DNA from 2 places in the Streptomyces sp. NPDC086766 genome. Region 2 is predicted to be linked to the other one. Evidence: riboswitches for the same ligand, from Rfam matches in the RefSeq annotation. Region 2 holds a riboswitch; the other holds the start of a gene.
What was found. Region 2 has a riboswitch for cyclic di-AMP ahead of ACIPM1_RS23510 (transglycosylase family protein). Riboswitches for the same ligand answer to the same signal wherever they lie in the genome.
Positions count from the first base shown of each region.

Region 1 (3,919 bases), on a different contig from region 2:
ACAACCGCGCCGGAGCCGCCCATTCCGATCAGGGCGGCTCCGTGGGGAAAAGGTTGCGGGAACCCGGTGGGTCAGGGGGTGAGACCCTTGTCGCGCAGCCACGTCATCGGGTCGATGGCGGTGGCCTGGCCGTTGGGGTGGACCTCCAGGTGCAGGTGCGGCCCGGTGACGTTGCCGGTGGCGCCCACGCGGCCGATGACGTCGCCCGTGCTCACCTTCTGGCCGACGCTGACGCTGATCGAGGACTGGTGGCAGAACCACAGCTCGGTGCCGTCGTCGAGGGTGAGGACGGTGCGGTAGCCGTAGGCGCCGGCCCAGCCCGCCTCGGTGATGGTGCCGCTGTGGATCGCCTTGATCAGGGTTCCGGTGGGAGCGGCGAAGTCGAGGCCGGTGTGGTAGCCGGAGGACCACATGGAACCGGGCTGACCGAAGGTGCCGGTGAGCGTGTACGAGGAGGTCGGCAGCGTGTACTGCTTGGCCAGCTCGGCCAGGCGCTCGGCCTCGGCCTTCCGCTTGGCCTCCTCCTCCGCCTTCTTCTTCGCGGCGGCGGCCTTCGCCTCGGCCTCCTGCTGCGCCTTGGCGGCGGCCTCCTGGGCCTGCTTCGCGGCCGCGGCCTCGGCGGCCTCCTGGGCCTTGGTCTCGACCTGGGCCTGCTGCTGCTCGGCCTGCGCCATGATGCGGTTGCGCAGCGCCTCGCCCGCGTCGGAGGCGCTCTCGGTGGTCTCGGCGGTGCTCGTGCCGAGGGTGCTGAGCGCGGTCGCGGAGCCCTCGGGGGCCGCGGGGGCGTCGTCGAAGAGGGAGCCCACGGAGGGCAGGTCGGGCATGGAGATGGACACCGGCGGCTTGCCGGTGTGGGCGCTGGCCATGCCACCCGCGCCGACGGCGGCTATGACGCCGACACCGAGGACGGTGGAACTGCGGGCGAGCCCGCCGCCGCGCTGCTTGGCGACGCGGTGCCGGCCCCGCACCGGACGGACGGACTCCTCGGTGGGATTCCACTCCTCCCAGGGGCCCTCGTCGGTGCGGTAACTGCCGTAGCCGAAGGTCTCGGTGCGCTCACCGGGAACGAACGGGGCTTCGGGGGCGGGGCGGTTGGACGCCACTCGGGCGTGCTCCTTTCCTTCCGTCTCGCCTACCGGGTTAGCTGACGGGTTCGGAGCGGGAAGGTCTCCTACGCGCGTAAACCAGACGTGCGAGCACGGTGGTTGACGCCCGATTCACCCCAAGTTGGTGGTTCCCCGGTTCCCTTGCGGGATTCGGCGCGCGCGCACGGAGCCGTCGCTTGTGACGGCTGGGACGACCGCGCTGCGTTATCGGACGTTAATAGACGCGAGCCTCTGATTCCAAGTCGTTCGGCTTGATCATTAAACCTTTTTGGCCAGACGTTCGGGCCATGCGCGACGAAAATCGGGCGAGTTGACCCACCCTCCGCGGCACCGGTTTTTCTGATGGTATGTCACTTGTTATGCGCTCCGGCACGGATCGCTCACTCGGCGTGACGGCGACCGGAGCGGCGCCCGCATCACGGAGGAAACGGTGGGACGGGAAAACACTCAGGGCCGGGATCCTTGATCGGATTCCGGCCCTGAGCCTTCAGTAGCGGGGACAGGATTTGAACCTGCGACCTCTGGGTTATGAGCCCAGCGAGCTACCGAGCTGCTCCACCCCGCGTCGGTGAAACCAACTGTACCCCATCCTCGGGGCCGAATGCACACGCATGGAATCCGGCCGACCGCCCGCGCCCCTCCCGGGCCGGCGGCGCGGGCCCGCTCAGCCGGTCAGGTGCCGGTTCGGAGCCTTGGCCCGTTCCTCCAGCTCAGGGACGAGTACGGTCCGCGCGCCCCCGGCCGCGAGGATCCCGGACCCGTCGGCGCCCTCGACGAACGTGTCCGGTTCACGCCAGGCGGTGACCACCCGCCGTACGCCCGCGTCGAGGATCAGCCGGGCGCAGGGGCGGGGGCGGGAGGCACGCCGGGCGCACGGCTCCAGGCTGCTGTAGACGGTGGCGCCGGCCAGCCGGGGGTCCGCCGGGTCCACCTTGGCCAGCGCCGCCTCCTCCGCGTGGACGACGGGGTCGTCGCCCTCCCGCGAACGGCCCCTGGCGAGTTCGGTGCCGTCGGCGGCCACCACCACCGCGCCCACGCTGAACGCGGTCCGCGAGGGCGGGCAGAGCGCCGCCAGGTCGCACGCCAGCCGGAGCCAGTGCCGGTCCGCGGGCGAGGCGAGGGTCCCGGTGCCGGGAGCCGTCGGCTCGTAGCGCATGAGGACGACGTCCTCGATGGCCCGCGTCTCCACGAGCCGCAGCCGTCCGCCCTGGTAGACGCCCGGCCCGAACAGCCGCGGCGCCCGCGGGTCGCCCACGAGGAGCGGGGCGAGCACGAGCTGGAGCTCGTCCGCGAGGCTCTGCTGGAGCAGCTGGGTGTGCACGGTCCCGCCGCCTTCGACCATCAGCCGCCGCACCCCGCGCACGTCGTGCAGGTGCTCGAGCAGCCGCCGCCAGTCGAGTGCGGCGCCCAGCGATACGACGTCGGCGGCGAGGCCGGCCCCGCGCAGCCGCTCGGCGCCCCGGTCGGTCGTGTAGACGGCCTTCTCGCCGCCCGTGTGCCAGAACCGCGCGGCCGGGTCCAGCTCGCCGGCCGCGCTGACCGTCACCTTCAGCGGGTACTCCGGCTTGCCGGCGGCGACCCGTGCGGCCCGCCGCTCGGGCGAGTTGACCAGCAGCCGCGGATTGTCGGCGCGGATGGTGCCCGCGCCGACGAGGATCGCGTCGACGGAGGCCCGCACCTCGTCCACCCGGTCGAAGTCGGCGGGGCTGGAGAGCAGCAGGCGCTCGGGGCCGGTGTCGTCCAGGTAGCCGTCGAGGGAGACGGCGGCGGACAGCAGGACGTACGGACGGGGCATCGGCGCGCGCTCTCTCTGCGGGAACGGAACTGCGTGAGCCGCCGGGGAAGTTGCCGCGGAAACGCCTGAGGCCCCGCCACGGAGTCCTCCGGGGCGGGGCCTCTCTCGTAGGCCCTGTGGGACTCGAACCCACAACCAATGGATTAAAAGTCCACTGCTCTGCCAATTGAGCTAAGGGCCCAGGCGATGTTGCCTACCCGAGCATAGCCGGAGCAGGCCGCCTGTCCGATCGGGTATCGGGGGTGCCGGGCCGGAAGTGTGCCGTCAGGGTGTCCGGATGGCCGGTCGGGAGAGTGCCGTGCGGGTGTCGGGGGCCGGTCCGGCGTGTGCCGTGCGGGTGTCGGGGGCCGGTCCGGCGTGTGCCGTGCGGGCGGCGGGCGGGTGGGCTCGGCTCAGGGGTCGGCCGGTTCGGGGGCGCCGGTGCGTGCGGCCTCGCGGGCGAGGGTGCGCTCGTGGGTGGGGTTGAGGAACCAGTGGCGCGCGGAGGCGAGCCACCAGGTCGCGGCGAAGCCGAGGACCACCAGGACGGCGACCGGCGCGTAGTTGAACGTCTCCCAGGTCACCGGGGAGACCTGCGGCAGCATGAACAGGACGGTGATCACGCCGACCCAGGTCACCGACACCACCCCGATCACCTGCGACCAGCGGCCCAGGTGCCAGGGCCCGCGCTCGAAGGCCGCGCCCTTGCGCACCCGCAGCAGGGTCGGCACGACGTAGGCGATGTAGAGGCCGATCACCGCGATCGAGGTGACCGCCGCGTAGGCCGTGACGTTGATCAGGTACGGCAGGCCGAGGACCAGCGCGCCGAGCGCCGCCAGCCAGACCGCCGCGACCGGGGTGCGGGTGCGCGGGCTGACGGTGTGCCACACGTGGGAGAAGGGCAGCGCGCCGTCACGGGAGAAGGCGTAGATCATGCGGCTGTTGGCCGTCACCGACGCCATGCCGCAGAACAGCTGCGCCCCGATCACCACGAGCAGCAGCAGCTTGCCCGCGGTCGCGCCGAGGGCGTCCAGCAGGA
Region 1 is NZ_JBIVBI010000031.1:7,840-11,758, reverse strand. It holds gene ACIPM1_RS32085 (M23 family metallopeptidase) at 72-1,103, opposite strand; cyclic di-AMP (ydaO/yuaA leader) riboswitch at 1,115-1,272, opposite strand; tRNA gene ACIPM1_RS32080 (tRNA-Met) at 1,598-1,671, opposite strand; gene ACIPM1_RS32075 (dihydrofolate reductase family protein) at 1,771-2,901, opposite strand; tRNA gene ACIPM1_RS32070 (tRNA-Lys) at 3,010-3,082, opposite strand; gene ACIPM1_RS32065 (amino acid permease) at 3,294-3,919, opposite strand, start outside.
Region 1: another riboswitch for cyclic di-AMP. It lies ahead of ACIPM1_RS32085 (M23 family metallopeptidase); the one in region 2 lies ahead of ACIPM1_RS23510 (transglycosylase family protein).

Region 2 (3,919 bases):
ATCCACTACTGCCTCGGCGCCCCGCTCGCCCGGCTGGAGGGCCAGACCGCGCTCGCCACCCTCCTGACCCGCCTGCCGGACCTCCGACTCGACGCGGAGCCGGCGGACTTGCGCTGGCGCGGCGGTCTCATCATGCGCGGCCTGCGCACGCTGCCCGTCCGGTTCACGCCCCTTGGCTGAGTACGGCAGGTGTCGTCCCCCGGCCGGTGAGCCGGTGAAGGCAATGTGACGCGCGCTCAACTATGTGATCTTCACGTGATCTGCGCGGCATGAACTTGTGACAAGTGATCGGCACCCGCTACGTTCACGCATCAGCGTGGCGGAGAGCGTTTCCCGCCGCGCCGGTCACCGCTGTCACGCGAAAGGCTTCCGCATGCTCCCCGGCAACGGCCGTCACCGTCGCCCCCGCCAGGCCCCGGCCATCCTCGTCGCGGCCGGTGTGACCGGATCCGCCATCGCCCTTCCGCTGCTCGGCGCATCCGGCGCGAGCGCGGCCGACGGCACCACGTGGGACAAGGTGGCGGAGTGCGAGAGCGGCGGCTCCTGGAGCGCCGACAACGGCAACGGCTACTACGGCGGCCTGCAGTTGACCCAGGACGACTGGGAGAAGTACGGCGGTCTCTCCTTCGCGCCGAGCGCGGACCAGGCCAGCCGGTCCCAGCAGATATCCGTCGCCGAGAAGATCCTCGCCGACCGGGGTCCCGGCGCCTGGCCCACCTGCGGTCTGCTGTCCGGTCTCACCAAGGACTCCGGCGCGGCGAACGTCGACACCGGCCTGGGGGACGCCTTGTCCGGCTCGTCGGACTCCTCCGATTCGCCCGGTTCGGCCGACTCGGGGCTCTCCAATGCGGCGCCGGGCATCTCCCACTCGTCCGGTTCGTCCGGTTCTTCGCACGGCAAGTCCGGTTCGTCCGGTTCCTCCGACGAGTCCAGTGAGACGCCCTCGACTTCACCCTCGTCGCCCTCGCTGTCCGGCAAGAAGGGTGAATCGGGTAAGTCCGACACATCCGCCGATGCGGGCGCATCGCATGACTCCAGCAGCTCCCCCTCGGTGTCTCCCGAGGTGGACGATCCGGACAACTCTGCCCAGATCGGCGGTTCTTCCGCGCTGGTGGACACCGGCTCCATCGGCGGCGGCCGGCACCGCGGCGGCAGCGCGGCAGAGGGCCCGGCCGACGTCCGGGTCGACACCTCCTCCGGCCGGCACGCCTCGCGCGGCGACGCCGACGCGCGCGCCACGGTGGACGACTCCTACACCGTCCGCGCCGGGGACTCGCTCGCGTCCATCGCCGACTCCCTTGCGGTCGACGGCGGATGGCGATCGCTCTACGCGGCGAACAAGGATGCGATCGGTGTCGACCCGAATCACATTTTCGCCGGTCAGACCCTTGATCTCCCTACCGAAACCACCCAAAAGTAGGGGGAGTTCGGGACGCATTTATCACCTAATGTCCGATTAGGTGAAAGTGTGGGATGGGTCTCAGAAGCCCTGATCGCCTTTGAAATTCCCCGGATCGCGTGTCTACGGTCGTGTCCGCTCGTCACCACGAGCCCCGGCTGTCGCAACGCCGAATCCTGCCAGCGGCTGCCCGGGACCAGTCGTCGCGTCATGCGCCGTAGGCAGGAGCGGGGGACCCAAGGTAAGTGCCGTGTCCGGCGATTGAGCCGGACCGGCTAGGGGTGAAGCCGTGCGCCGCAAGGGGCACGGCCGGGCAACTCAACCGGCCCGAACCCGACAGCTCACCTCGCAGGCGTCGGTGAGGGGATCCACCATGCTGTTTTCGAGCACTGGCAAGCACCGTCGTCCGTCCAAGGCCACCCGCGCCATCGCCCTCGCCGGTGTCACCGGCGCCGCCGTCGCCGCCCCGCTGATGGCGACCGGCACGGCCTCCGCCGCCACCGCCTCCGAGTGGGACGCGGTCGCCCAGTGCGAGTCCGGCGGCAACTGGTCCATCAACACGGGCAACGGTTTCTACGGCGGTCTGCAGTTCACCAACTCCACCTGGGCCGCGTTCGGTGGCACCGCCTACGCCTCCCGCGCCGACCTGGCGAGCAAGTCGCAGCAGATCGCCGTCGCCGAGAAGGTCCTCGCGAGCCAGGGCAAGGGCGCCTGGCCGGTCTGCGGCAAGAACCTGTCCAGCACCCCGTACAGCGGTGGCACCTCGACGAAGAGCACCACCACCCGCTCCACCGAGAAGCAGGCCGCCAACCGCTCCGCGACGCGTCCGGCCCCCAAGAAGACCGTCACCACCCCGACCGGCAAGAAGGTCGCCAAGGGTGACGGCGAGTACAAGGTGGTCGCCGGCGACACCCTCAGCACCATCGCCCAGAAGCACAAGGTGCAGGGTGGCTGGAAGAAGCTGTTCGAGCTGAACAAGAACATCGTCCAGGACGCCAACCTGATCTACCCGGGCCAGCAGCTGCACCTGAAGTGACAGCGGCCCGGTAGCCGGACCACCGGCCCCTCCCGCGCGTGACCCCGGCCCCCTGGGGGTCACGCGAGGGGCCGCTCCCCGCCCTCACGGGCTCCCCGCCCCGGCGCGTGTCCCCCGTACGCGCCGGGGCGGGGCTTTTTTGTGTCTCCAAGTGGTCCCGGTTTCCCCGGGCCCCTTTGTTCCGCGCGTGAACAATGTGTACGGTCAGCCTGTCCACGGGACGGTCGGTCGGTCGGCCGGCGGCCCGTGGCGGTTAGGCTCTAGTCGCAAGGCACACCAGCCCCGCACAACCAGCGTCACATCCACGAAGGAGATGCTCGTGCCGTCCATCGACGTCGTCGTAGCCCGGGAAATCCTGGACTCCCGAGGCAACCCCACGGTCGAGGTCGAGGTCGGCCTCGACGACGGCAGCACGGGTCGTGCCGCCGTCCCGTCCGGCGCCTCCACCGGTGCCTTCGAGGCCATCGAGCTCCGCGACGGTGACCCGGGCCGCTACCAGGGCAAGGGTGTCGAGAAGGCCGTCCTCGCCGTCATCGAGCAGATCGGCCCGGAGCTGGTCGGCTACGACGCCACCGAGCAGCGCCTGATCGACCAGGCCATGTTCGACCTGGACGCCACCGACAACAAGGGCTCCCTCGGCGCCAACGCCATCCTCGGCGTCTCCCTCGCCGTCGCCCACGCCGCCTCCGAGGCGAGCGACCTCCCGCTCTTCCGCTACCTGGGCGGCCCGAACGCGCACCTGCTGCCGGTGCCGATGATGAACATCCTGAACGGCGGCTCGCACGCCGACTCCAACGTGGACATCCAGGAGTTCATGATCGCCCCGATCGGCGCGGAGTCCTTCTCCGAGGCCCTGCGCTGGGGCACCGAGGTCTACCACACCCTGAAGAAGGTCCTGAAGAGCAAGGGCCTGTCCACCGGCCTCGGCGACGAGGGCGGCTTCGCCCCCAACCTCGGCTCCAACCGCGAGGCCCTGGACCTCATCCTCGAGGCGATCAAGGAGGCCGGCTACACCCCCGGCGAGCAGATCGCCCTGGCGCTCGACGTCGCCGCGTCCGAGTTCTACAAGGACGGCTCCTACCTCTTCGAGGGCAAGACCCGCACGGCCGCCGAGATGACCGACTACTACGCCGAGCTCGTCGCCGCGTACCCGCTGGTCTCCATCGAGGACCCGCTGTTCGAGGACGACTGGGCGGGCTGGAAGACCATCACCGACCAGCTCGGCGACAAGGTCCAGCTCGTCGGCGACGACCTGTTCGTCACCAACCCCGAGCGCCTGGCGCGCGGCATCGAGGACGGCGCCGCCAACGCGCTGCTGGTCAAGGTCAACCAGATCGGCTCGCTGACCGAGACCCTCGACGCGGTCGAGCTGGCCCAGCGCAACGGCTTCAAGTGCATGATGTCCCACCGCTCCGGCGAGACCGAGGACGTCACCATCGCCGACCTGGCCGTCGCCACCAACTGCGGCCAGATCAAGACCGGCG
Region 2 is NZ_JBIVBI010000013.1:88,510-92,428, reverse strand. It holds gene ACIPM1_RS23520 (cytochrome P450) at 1-180, shown strand, start outside; gene ACIPM1_RS23515 (transglycosylase family protein) at 374-1,420, shown strand; cyclic di-AMP (ydaO/yuaA leader) riboswitch at 1,603-1,769, shown strand; gene ACIPM1_RS23510 (transglycosylase family protein) at 1,773-2,435, shown strand; gene eno (phosphopyruvate hydratase) at 2,755-3,919, shown strand, end outside.